Linked DNA regions of Thioclava sp. GXIMD2076. Each later gene encodes a partner of the first gene's protein in a complex. Links are inferred from orthologs where the notes say so. Each region holds a gene or a part of one and is shown on either strand. Other genes may lie near its edges. The genes, in order: secY, secG and secA.

Evidence for each region.
Region 2: secY (region 1) and secG share a complex: the UniProt entries of both Escherichia coli proteins name them as parts of the sec protein translocase complex. The link is inferred for Thioclava sp. GXIMD2076 from one-to-one orthologs.
Region 3: the proteins of secY (region 1) and secA are in contact, whole or in part, in a crystal structure (PDB 3DIN), measured with the Thermotoga maritima proteins. The link is inferred for Thioclava sp. GXIMD2076 from one-to-one orthologs. Residues at the interface, in WP_004081795.1 of Thermotoga maritima: Glu108, Gly109, Glu110, Glu111, Ala236, Glu237, Arg238, Arg239, Ile240, Thr241, Ile242, Gln243, Tyr244, Ala245, Arg246, Arg247, Val248, Thr249, Gly250, Arg251, Arg252, Val253, Tyr254, Gly256, Ala257, Ser258, Thr259, Tyr260, Leu261, Pro262; in WP_004082002.1 of Thermotoga maritima: Glu261, Ala262, Arg263, Lys300, Ala301, Arg302, Thr303, Ile304, Ile305, Leu323, Tyr324, Asp325, Pro326, Val329, Ser330, Tyr333, Ile336, Lys340, Phe345, Val349, Glu363, Phe364, Tyr374, Ser375, Gly376, Gly377, Glu393, Ile395, Thr482, Ser483.

Annotation. Positions count from the first base shown.
Region 1 is NZ_CP149932.1:1,381,633-1,384,596, reverse strand. What follows is about bases 65-2,875. They hold secY (preprotein translocase subunit SecY), read right to left. Parts: upstream 2,246-2,875; coding sequence 884-2,245; downstream 65-883. Other genes in these bases: rplO (50S ribosomal protein L15), read right to left, coding at 2,358-2,828; WDB91_RS06890 (adenylate kinase), read right to left, coding at 282-869; rpsM (30S ribosomal protein S13), read right to left, coding at 65-99. In the rest of the region: more of rpsM, read right to left, coding at 1-64. UniProt on the Escherichia coli protein: The central subunit of the protein translocation channel SecYEG. Consists of two halves formed by TMs 1-5 and 6-10.
Region 2 is NZ_CP149932.1:1,631,889-1,634,855, reverse strand. The notes cover bases 154-2,967. They hold secG (preprotein translocase subunit SecG), read right to left. Parts: upstream 1,849-2,967; coding sequence 1,459-1,848; downstream 154-1,458. Other genes in these bases: WDB91_RS08150 (adenylosuccinate synthase), read left to right, coding at 2,091-2,967; WDB91_RS08160 (CTP synthase), read right to left, coding at 154-1,247. Also shown: more of WDB91_RS08160, read right to left, coding at 1-153. UniProt on the Escherichia coli protein: Subunit of the protein translocation channel SecYEG. Overexpression of some hybrid proteins has been thought to jam the protein secretion apparatus resulting in cell death; while this may be true it also results in FtsH-mediated degradation of SecY.
Region 3 is NZ_CP149932.1:912,384-915,778, reverse strand. The notes cover bases 5-3,246. They hold secA (preprotein translocase subunit SecA), read right to left. Parts: upstream 2,920-3,246; coding sequence 205-2,919; downstream 5-204. Other genes in these bases: WDB91_RS04465 (peptidylprolyl isomerase), read left to right, coding at 3,101-3,246; WDB91_RS04475 (hypothetical protein), read right to left, coding at 5-34. Also shown: more of WDB91_RS04475, read right to left, coding at 1-4; more of WDB91_RS04465, read left to right, coding at 3,247-3,395. UniProt on the Escherichia coli protein: Required for protein export, interacts with the SecYEG preprotein conducting channel.

The DNA.
Region 1 (2,964 bases):
GATTTTACGCGCGGTGTCGTCGCCGATACCGGTGATATAGGTCAATGCGATCGGGGTGCGTTTCCCGGTCGGGATGTTGACGCCAGCAATACGTGCCAAAGCGTGCTTCCTTCACGTTGCGGTTCCGTAGCTCCAGAACCTTTTTTCACAACAGATGGCCCGAAACCTCATGTTTCGGACCCTGATTCCGACAGGGTGTAAATCCTGTCGAAAAATTGATTCTCATAAGAGAGACTTGCACCTACGAGGTTCCGCCCGCAACGTCAAGCCTCCCTGATGATTTATTGCTGCTGATCCAGGATCGCCGCGATCTGGGCGGCGACAGTATCAATCTCGGCCAGACCATCCACACGGAACAGATCGCCCGAGTGGTAGTAATAACCGATCAGCGGCGAAGTCTTCTTGTAATATTCCCGCAGGCGGTCACCGAAAACTTCAGCGTTGTCATCCTTACGGACCGGCAGCCCCTTGGCGGCAGCTTCCTCGGCACGGCCCACTATACGACCGACCAGAATCGCATCATCGACAACCAGCTCGATCACGGCATCAAGCTTCTGCCCCATACGCGCCAGAAGCGCGTTGAGGGCGTCCGCCTGCCCCAGCGTGCGCGGGAAACCGTCGAAGATGAAGCCGTTACCATCGGTATTGCTCAGCTTCTCCTCGATCAGGCCGATCACGATCTCGTCGGTGACCAGCTCGCCGCGATCCATCACCTCGGCAACCTTCAGACCCATCTCGGTGCCCGAGGTTTTGGCCTCGCGCAGCATGTCGCCGGTCGAAAGCTGGACCATACCGCGTTCCGCGACGAGTTTACCGGCTTGGGTCCCTTTGCCGGCCCCGGGCGGGCCAAGCAAGATGATATTGGTCATAATCAATTTTCCTTTTAGCGGCGCGCAGGGGCCTTACGGCCGGACTTCTTGCGCTTGCCACGAAGTTGCGACTTTTCGATCAGACCTTCGTATTGGTGCGCAAGAAGATGCGACTGCACCTGATTGATCGTGTCCATCGTCACGGAGACGATGATCAGGACCGAGGTGCCGCCAAAGTAGAACGGGATCGAAAGCGACGAGCGGAGGATCTCCGGCAGCAAGCACACAGCCGCCAGATAAGCCGAACCGATCACCAACACACGCGAAACCACGTAATCAAGGTAATCTTCGGTTTTCTTACCGGGACGGATACCCGGAATAAAACCGCCTTGGTTCTTGAGATTGTCCGCGACTTCATCCGATTTGAAGGACACATTCGCCGTGTAGAAATACGCGAAGAACACGATCATCGCCACGTAGAACAGCAGATAAAGCGGCTGACCCGGCCCGAAATAGGCCAGAATGGTCGACATCACGGGGCCGGTATTGCCGCCCGAGAATGTCGCAATGGTGGTCGGCAGGAGCAAGAGCGACGAAGCGAAGATCGCAGGGATAACGCCTGCGGGGTTCACCTTGATCGGCAGATGCGAGGAGCCGCCATCATAGATTTTCATCCCCACCTGACGGCGCGGATACTGGATATGGATCTTGCGCAGCGCGCGCTCCATGAAGACCACGAAACCGATCACGGCAATGATCATAACGATCACGGCGATGGTTGCAGGCAGCGAGATCGCGCCGGCGCGGCCCTGGGCTAGGAAGCTCGCGAAATGCGCAGGGATTTCGGCGACGATGCCGACGAAGATGATCAGCGAGATCCCGTTACCGATGCCGCGTGCGGTGATCTGCTCACCCACCCACATCAGGAACATGGTGCCCCCAACCAGCGTGATGACCACAGCTGCCTGGAAATAAAGGCCCGGATCGTGCGCAAGACCACCGGCTTCAAGTGATTTCGCCAGACCATAGGCCTGGAACGTCGCCAGAGCGACGGTGCCATAACGCGTGATCTGGTTGATCTTCTTGCGGCCTTGCTCGCCCTCTTTCTTCATCTGCTCCAGCGCCGGAACCATTGCGGCCAGCAGCTGAACGATGATGGAGGCCGAGATATACGGCATGATGCCCAGAGCAAAAATACCCATACGGCCGAGTGCGCCGCCCGTGAACATCGAGAGGATGCCCCCGAGGCCAGCGCCCGCGCTGTCCATAAAGTCGCGCAGGGCCTGTGCGTCGATCCCCGGAACAGGGATGTAGGTCCCCAACCGGTAGATGATCAGCAAGCCGATGGTGAAGAAAATCCGTTGGCGAAGCTCGGTGGCCTTGCCCAGGGCGCCCCAAGAGAGGTTCGCCGCCATTTGCTCTGCAGCAGATGCCATATGCCTGTCTCTTTCATGTCAGCGCCGCCAGACCGGTATCCCGATCGGCGGCGCCAGAAAACCTATGCCTTTGTAAGCAGACCGGGGCCTGCTCACAACAGCTGATTAAGCCTTACTCGGCAGCGGCAGCCGCAACGGTGAGTTTACCGCCTGCTTTTTCGACAGCTTCAACAGCCGATTTCGAAGCACCGGTGACGTTCAGGGTCAGAGCCGACTTCACGTCGCCTTTGGCCAGAACGCGGATGCCGTCCAGCTTGCGGCGCACGAGGCCCGAAGCAACCAGAACGTCTTCGTTGATCTCTGCTTTCGCGTCGATTTTGCCGGCCTCGATGAATTTCTCGATCAGGCCGAGGTTAACAACAGCGAAGTGCTTGGCGTTGGGCTTCGAGAAGCCACGCTTCGGCAGACGACGGTAGAGCGGCATTTGGCCACCCTCGTAACCGTTCAGTGCAACACCCGAACGCGACTTCTGACCTTTGATACCACGGCCAGCCGTTTTACCTTTGCCCGAGCCCGGACCACGGGCAACGCGTTTTTTCTTCTGGGCAGCGCCCGCATTATCACGGAGTTCGTGAAGTTTCATATCGCTTCTCCTATCGCCGGACGTGACCCCAGAAGCGTAGCTGGGTCAGCCTCGGCATTTCTTGTTCTGCTTACGCAATTGATTCGGGCCCCGCGAGGGGGCCTGCCGCCGCTATACAGCCGCAAACGCCCACAGG
Region 2 (2,967 bases), 250 kb from region 1 along the record:
GGCTCGAACCGGCGCTTGCCCGCCTCGTGATCGAACTCTTCCGAGCCCGCATCCTCGATCCCCGCAAGGTTACGCGCGGCCTCGATCACCGCCATCTGCATACCAAGGCAGATCCCCAGATAGGGGATCTTCTTCTCGCGGGCGAATTGCGCCGCACGGATCTTGCCCTCGGTGCCACGCTCGCCAAAGCCACCCGGCACGAGGATCGCGTTATACTCGCCAAGGAAGGTCGCGGGATCTTCCTTCTCGAACTGCTCGGCATCGATCCACTCGGCCTTGACCTTCACGCGATTGGCCATGCCGCCATGGGTCAGCGCCTCGGCGATGGACTTGTAGGCATCTTCGAGCTGGACATATTTACCGACGATGGCCACCTTGACCTCGCCTTCGGCATTATCCATCCGGTCCATCACGTCTTCCCAACGCGACAGATCGGGCTTGGGCGCGGGCGAGATGCCGAACGCGTCCAGAACCGCCTGATCCAGACCCACGCGGTGATAGGCCAGGGGTGCCTCGTAGATCGTCTTCAGGTCATAGGCCGGAATGACCGCATCGGGGCGGACATTACAGAACAGCGCGATCTTCGCGCGCTCTTTCTCGGGGATTGGCTGCTCGGAGCGGCAGACGAGCACATCCGGCTGCAGCCCGATGGAGCGCAGCTCCTTGACCGAGTGCTGGGTAGGCTTGGTTTTCAGCTCGCCCGATGCTGCCAGATAGGGCAGCAGGGTCAGGTGCATGAAGATACACTGCCCGCGCGGACGTTCCTGCGCGAACTGACGGATCGCTTCGAAGAAGGGCAGCCCCTCGATATCGCCGACCGTGCCGCCGATCTCGCAGAGCATGAAATCGACCTCGTCATCGCCGACGGCGAGGAAATCCTTGATACCGTTGGTCACATGCGGGACGACCTGAATGGTCTTGCCCAGATATTCACCACGGCGTTCCTTCTCGAGCACGTCCGAATAGATACGGCCCGAAGAGACCGAATCCGTCTTGCGCGCCGGAACACCGGTGAAACGCTCGTAGTGACCGAGGTCCAGATCGGTTTCCGCACCATCATCGGTGACAAAAACCTCGCCATGTTCGAACGGGCTCATCGTGCCCGGATCGACATTCAGATAGGGGTCGAGTTTGCGCAGTCGCACCGAAAAGCCGCGAGCTTGCAGCAAAGCCCCCAGCGCCGCCGATGCCAGCCCCTTCCCCAGAGAAGACACCACACCGCCGGTGATGAAGACATAACGTGCCATGAAAGCCCCCGTGAGTTTGCTTGGGTCTGCCGGTCCAGCATCGGACCTGACAAAAATTATAAACATTCCCGAGGCCAATGGCTTCGGGATCACGGGATTTGATGCTTACATGATTCGCGGTCAGCCCGCAATCGGACCGCAAGCAGTTGACTAATTTATCCGTAGATACGCAAGAACTAGTGCGCCCGAGGGGGCGCACTGAAGGTCACGTTTACTGGGCCGCAGGCGGCGTTACCGGCGAGTCCGTGGCCGGCGGCGGGGTCAGATCCACATCGGGGATCGCGCTGCCGGTCGTGTTGGTGTCATCCGCGGCCGGTGCGGTCGTATTGCCCACACCGATCCGGTCAAGAACCGAGGATTCGCCCGCCTCGTTTGCGGCCAGAACGGTCAGCGCCACCGAGGTAATGAGGAAGCCCGCTGCCAGAACCCAGGTCGCCTTCGACAGCGCGTTGGCCGCCTGACGACCGGTCATCACACCACCGCCCGCGCCACCACCGGAGCTGCCCATGCCCAGACCACCGCCCTCGGAGCGCTGCAACAGAACGACGCCGATCATCAACAGCGCGAGGATCAGGTGAACGGTAAGGATGATGTTCTGCATATGGAGAGGGACCTTCTTGCAAAGCTTGCGCCTACTTATTCATATGCCGCCCTTCGTGCAACCCCTTATCCCGCGCATCTTCACGCCGCGAAACAGGGTGCAGATACCCTATATATAGGGGCCTGTGGGAGCGCGGGCGATTTTTCATCGTATTCCCGCCGGTTTTGCCAAGAAATCGGTTCCCCCCGAGGCATCGCTTCTGTATACCGCCCAAGGTTTTTCGAAGCGCCAAGGAGAGTCTCATGGCCAATGTCGTCGTCGTCGGTGCCCAGTGGGGTGACGAGGGGAAAGGCAAGATTGTAGATTGGCTGTCGGAACGGGCCGACGTCATCGCACGTTTTCAGGGCGGGCATAATGCCGGCCACACGCTTGTCATCGACGGCAAGGTTTACAAGCTGAACGCGCTGCCTTCGGGCGTCGTGCGCGGCGGTAAGCTGTCGATCATCGGCAATGGTGTCGTGCTTGATCCGTGGCATCTTCTGGGCGAGATCGAGAAGATCCGCGAACAGGGTGTGGATATCTCGCCCGAGACCCTGATGATCGCCGAGAACACGCCGCTCATCCTGCCGTTCCATGGCGAGCTGGACCGTGCCCGCGAGGCGCAAACATCGGTTGCCAAGATCGGCACCACCGGTCGCGGCATCGGTCCCGCCTATGAGGACAAGGTTGGCCGTCGCGTGATCCGCGTGGCGGATCTCGCAGATCCCGCAACGCTGGAACTGCGCGTGGACCGTGCCCTCGTGCACCATAACGCGCTGCGCGCCGGTCTGGGCCTCGAGGCCATCGACAAGGATGCGCTGATCGCGAAGCTCAATGAGGTCGCCCCCGAGATCCTGAAATATGCAGCCCCCGTCTGGAAGGTGCTGGCCGAGAAGCGCAAGGCCGGCAAGCGTATCCTCTTCGAGGGCGCACAGGGTTCGCTCTTGGATATCGATTTCGGCACCTATCCCTTCGTCACCTCGTCCAACGTGATCGCAGGTCAGGCGGCAACCGGCGTCGGCATCGGTCCGGGCTCGATCGATTTCGTGCTGGGCATCGTGAAAGCCTATACCACCCGCGTCGGCGAAGGCCCCTTCCCGACCGAGCTGAAAGACGATGATGGCGAGCGTCTCGGGACCC
Region 3 (3,395 bases), 470 kb from region 1 along the record:
GAATCAACGAAATCTCGCGCATCTTCTGTTTCATCTCGCTCTGCCTGCTCGCTCTTTGGCCATCCGCTCTTTGGCGCTTAATGCTTACTTAACAAGATATAACCAAAACGCGTTCTCTGAAAGGCACGGATATGGCGGGAGCATGGCGCAAATGAAAAGAGGGCGGCAAAATTGCCACCCTCTCTCCGCTTGTATCCAGTGAATTCAGAGCTTGCCGTGGCAATGCTTGAATTTCAAACCCGACCCGCAGGGGCACGGATCGTTGCGGCCCGGCTCGCCCCAGGTCGAGGGATCGTTCTCGTCGAAGCCTTCTTTCGCGATGCCACCGATCTCGACCCGCGGAAGCTCTTCGGACACCGTTTGCGGCTCGGGCTCTTCGGGCTCGTCATTGCGGGCGTTATACATCTGGGCCTGAAGCGCCTCGCGCTCCTCTTCCGTCAGCGGACGGATCTGGCTCAGACGCTGGGTCACATCGAGGCGCAGACCTTCGAGAAGGGCCTCGAACAGCTGGAAGCTCTCGGTCTTGTATTCCGACAGCGGATCGCGCTGCGCATAGCCACGGAAACCGATCACCGAACGCAGATGCTCGAGTTTCACCAGATGCTCGCGCCATTTGGCATCAACGGTCTGCAGCAGGACCTGCTTCTCGATGGTGCGCATGACGTCGGGGCCGAAGGCGGCTTCCTTTTCGGCCATATAGGCGTCCGAGGCTTCCTCGATCCGCTCCAGCATAACTTCCTGATCCACGCCCTCTTCCTGCGCCCAGTCTGCCAGCGGCAGGGTCAGGTTGAGATGCTCGAGGATCGCGGCCGAGAAGCCCTCGATATCCCACTGATCAGCATAGGATTTCGGCGGCAGATATTGGTCGACCAGGTCATCGAGGACCTGATGGCGCATATCGGCCGCGATCTCTCCCACCTCGTCGCTATCCATGATCTCGCGGCGCTGATTGAAGATCGCCTTCCGCTGATCGTTCATCACATCGTCGAACTTCAGCAGCTGTTTGCGGATGTCGAAGTTGCGGCCCTCGACCTTCGCCTGCGCACGCTCGAGCGATTTGTTCACCCACGGGTGGATGATCGCCTCGCCCTCTTTCATGCCGAGCTTGGACAGAACGTTCTCCAGCTTGTCCGAACCGAAGATGCGCATCAGGTCATCTTCCAGCGACAGGAAGAACAGAGAGCGGCCCGGATCACCCTGACGGCCCGAACGGCCACGCAACTGGTTGTCGATCCGGCGCGACTCGTGGCGTTCAGTGGCCAGAACGAAGAGACCACCGGCCTCGAGCACTTTCTGTTTCTCCTCCGCGGTCGCGGCCTCGATACGGGCGCGGACCTCTTCGGGATCGGCTTCGGGATCCTGGCTCAGCGCCTCCTGCACGCGCATTTCGACGTTGCCGCCGAGCTGGATATCGGTCCCGCGACCGGCCATGTTGGTGGCGATGGTCACTGCACCCAGACGGCCAGCGTCACCCACGATCTGGGCTTCCTGCTCGTGCTGGCGAGCGTTGAGAACGTTGTGCTGGATGCCGGCCTGCGTCAGCAGCTGCGAGAGCATCTCGGATTTCTCGATGGAGGTGGTGCCCACGAGGATCGGCTGGCCCTTGGCATTGGCCTCGCGGATCGCCTCGATCACCGCCTGATATTTCTCGATAGCAGTGCGGTAGACACGGTCATGCTCGTCAATCCGCTGCACGGGACGGTTGGTCGGAACCTCGACCACGCCCAGCTTGTAGATCTCGGCAAATTCCTCGGCCTCGGTTGAGGCCGTACCGGTCATGCCACCCAGTTTCTCGTAAAGACGGAAGTAGTTCTGGAACGTCACCGAAGCCAGCGTCACGTTCTCGGGCTGGACCGTCACGCCCTCTTTCGCCTCGATCGCCTGATGCAGACCGTCCGACAGGCGGCGGCCCTTCATGGCGCGGCCGGTATGTTCGTCGATCAACACGATCTCGCCATTGGCCACTACGTAATTATCGTCTTTGTTGAACAGCTTATGCGCGCGCATCGCCTGCGTGGCATGGTGAACGATAGTGGTAGACTCGGGGTCGTAGAGCGACTGGCCCTCGGGGAGGATACCGTCTTCCTGCAGACGACGCTCGAGGAATTCGTTCCCCTCCTCGGTGAAGGTCGCGTTGCGGGCCTTCTCGTCAATCGAGTAATGCTCTTCGGTCAGCTCGGGGATATAGGCGTTGAGCTTGATATAGAGGTCCGAACGGTCTTCGGAAGGACCCGAAATGATCAGCGGCGTGCGGGCCTCGTCGATCAGGATCGAGTCGACCTCGTCCACGATGGCGAAGAAATGACCGCGCTGCGCCATTTCCTCGACCGAGTTCTTCATGTTGTCACGAAGATAGTCGAAGCCCAGCTCGTTATTGGTCGCATAGGTGATATCGGCCTGATAGGCGGCCTTTTTCTCGGCATCGGGCTGGAAAGGCACGACGACGCCGGTGGTCAGACCCAGCGCGCCATAGACCTTCGACATCCACTCCGCGTCACGACGCGCGAGATAATCGTTCACCGTCACCACATGCACGCCCTTACCGGCCAGCGCATTGAGATAGACGGGGAAAGTCGCCATGAGCGTCTTGCCCTCACCGGTCTTCATTTCGGCGATCTGGCCCTGATGCAGGAAGATCCCCGCCATCAGCTGGACATCGAAAGCACGCAGGCCGAGTGCACGGCGCGCACCCTCGCGGCAGTTGGCAAAAGCTTCGGGCAGCAGGTCGTCAAGGCTCTCGCCCTGCTCCTGCACCCGCTTCTGGAATTCGCGCGTCTTCCCGATGAGACCCTCATCGGTCAGAGCCGCGAACTCTTCCTCGAGCGCGTTGATTTTCGCCACAAGCGGACGAACGGATTTTACCTTGCGGTCATTCGGCGTGCCGAAAACCTTTTTCGCGAGTGTTCCGAGCCCGAGCATGACTTCTCCGCAATTGGACTGACCAAATCGTGTGTGGAGCTACCCTTGCCGCGCTTTCTGGCGCCCCCTAAGAAGCATGTGAGAAAGGGCTCGGATAGCCTTTTTGACCCTTGGCGATGTAAGGGTCGACTGTCAGAGTGTCAACGCCGCGGACAAACGCGGCAATGAAGGAGTGGCCAAGATGCCGAAACTGACGAAACTTTTGGGAACCGCTGCAGTGGTCGCGATGATGGCTGCCGGTGCGTATGCGCAAGACAGCACGCCCTCAGCGCCGGCGGCCGATACAGCAGCATCCACGCCTGCCAAGAAAGATTACCGCAAGGATGTGAACGCCGATACGGTGGTCGCCACCGTGAATGGCAAGGACATTACCGTGGGCCAGATGCAGATCGTCCGCGACAGCCTGCCCGCGCAATATCTGCAGATGGATGATGCGACGCTGTTCAAGGGGATCCTTGATCAACTGGTGCAGCAGA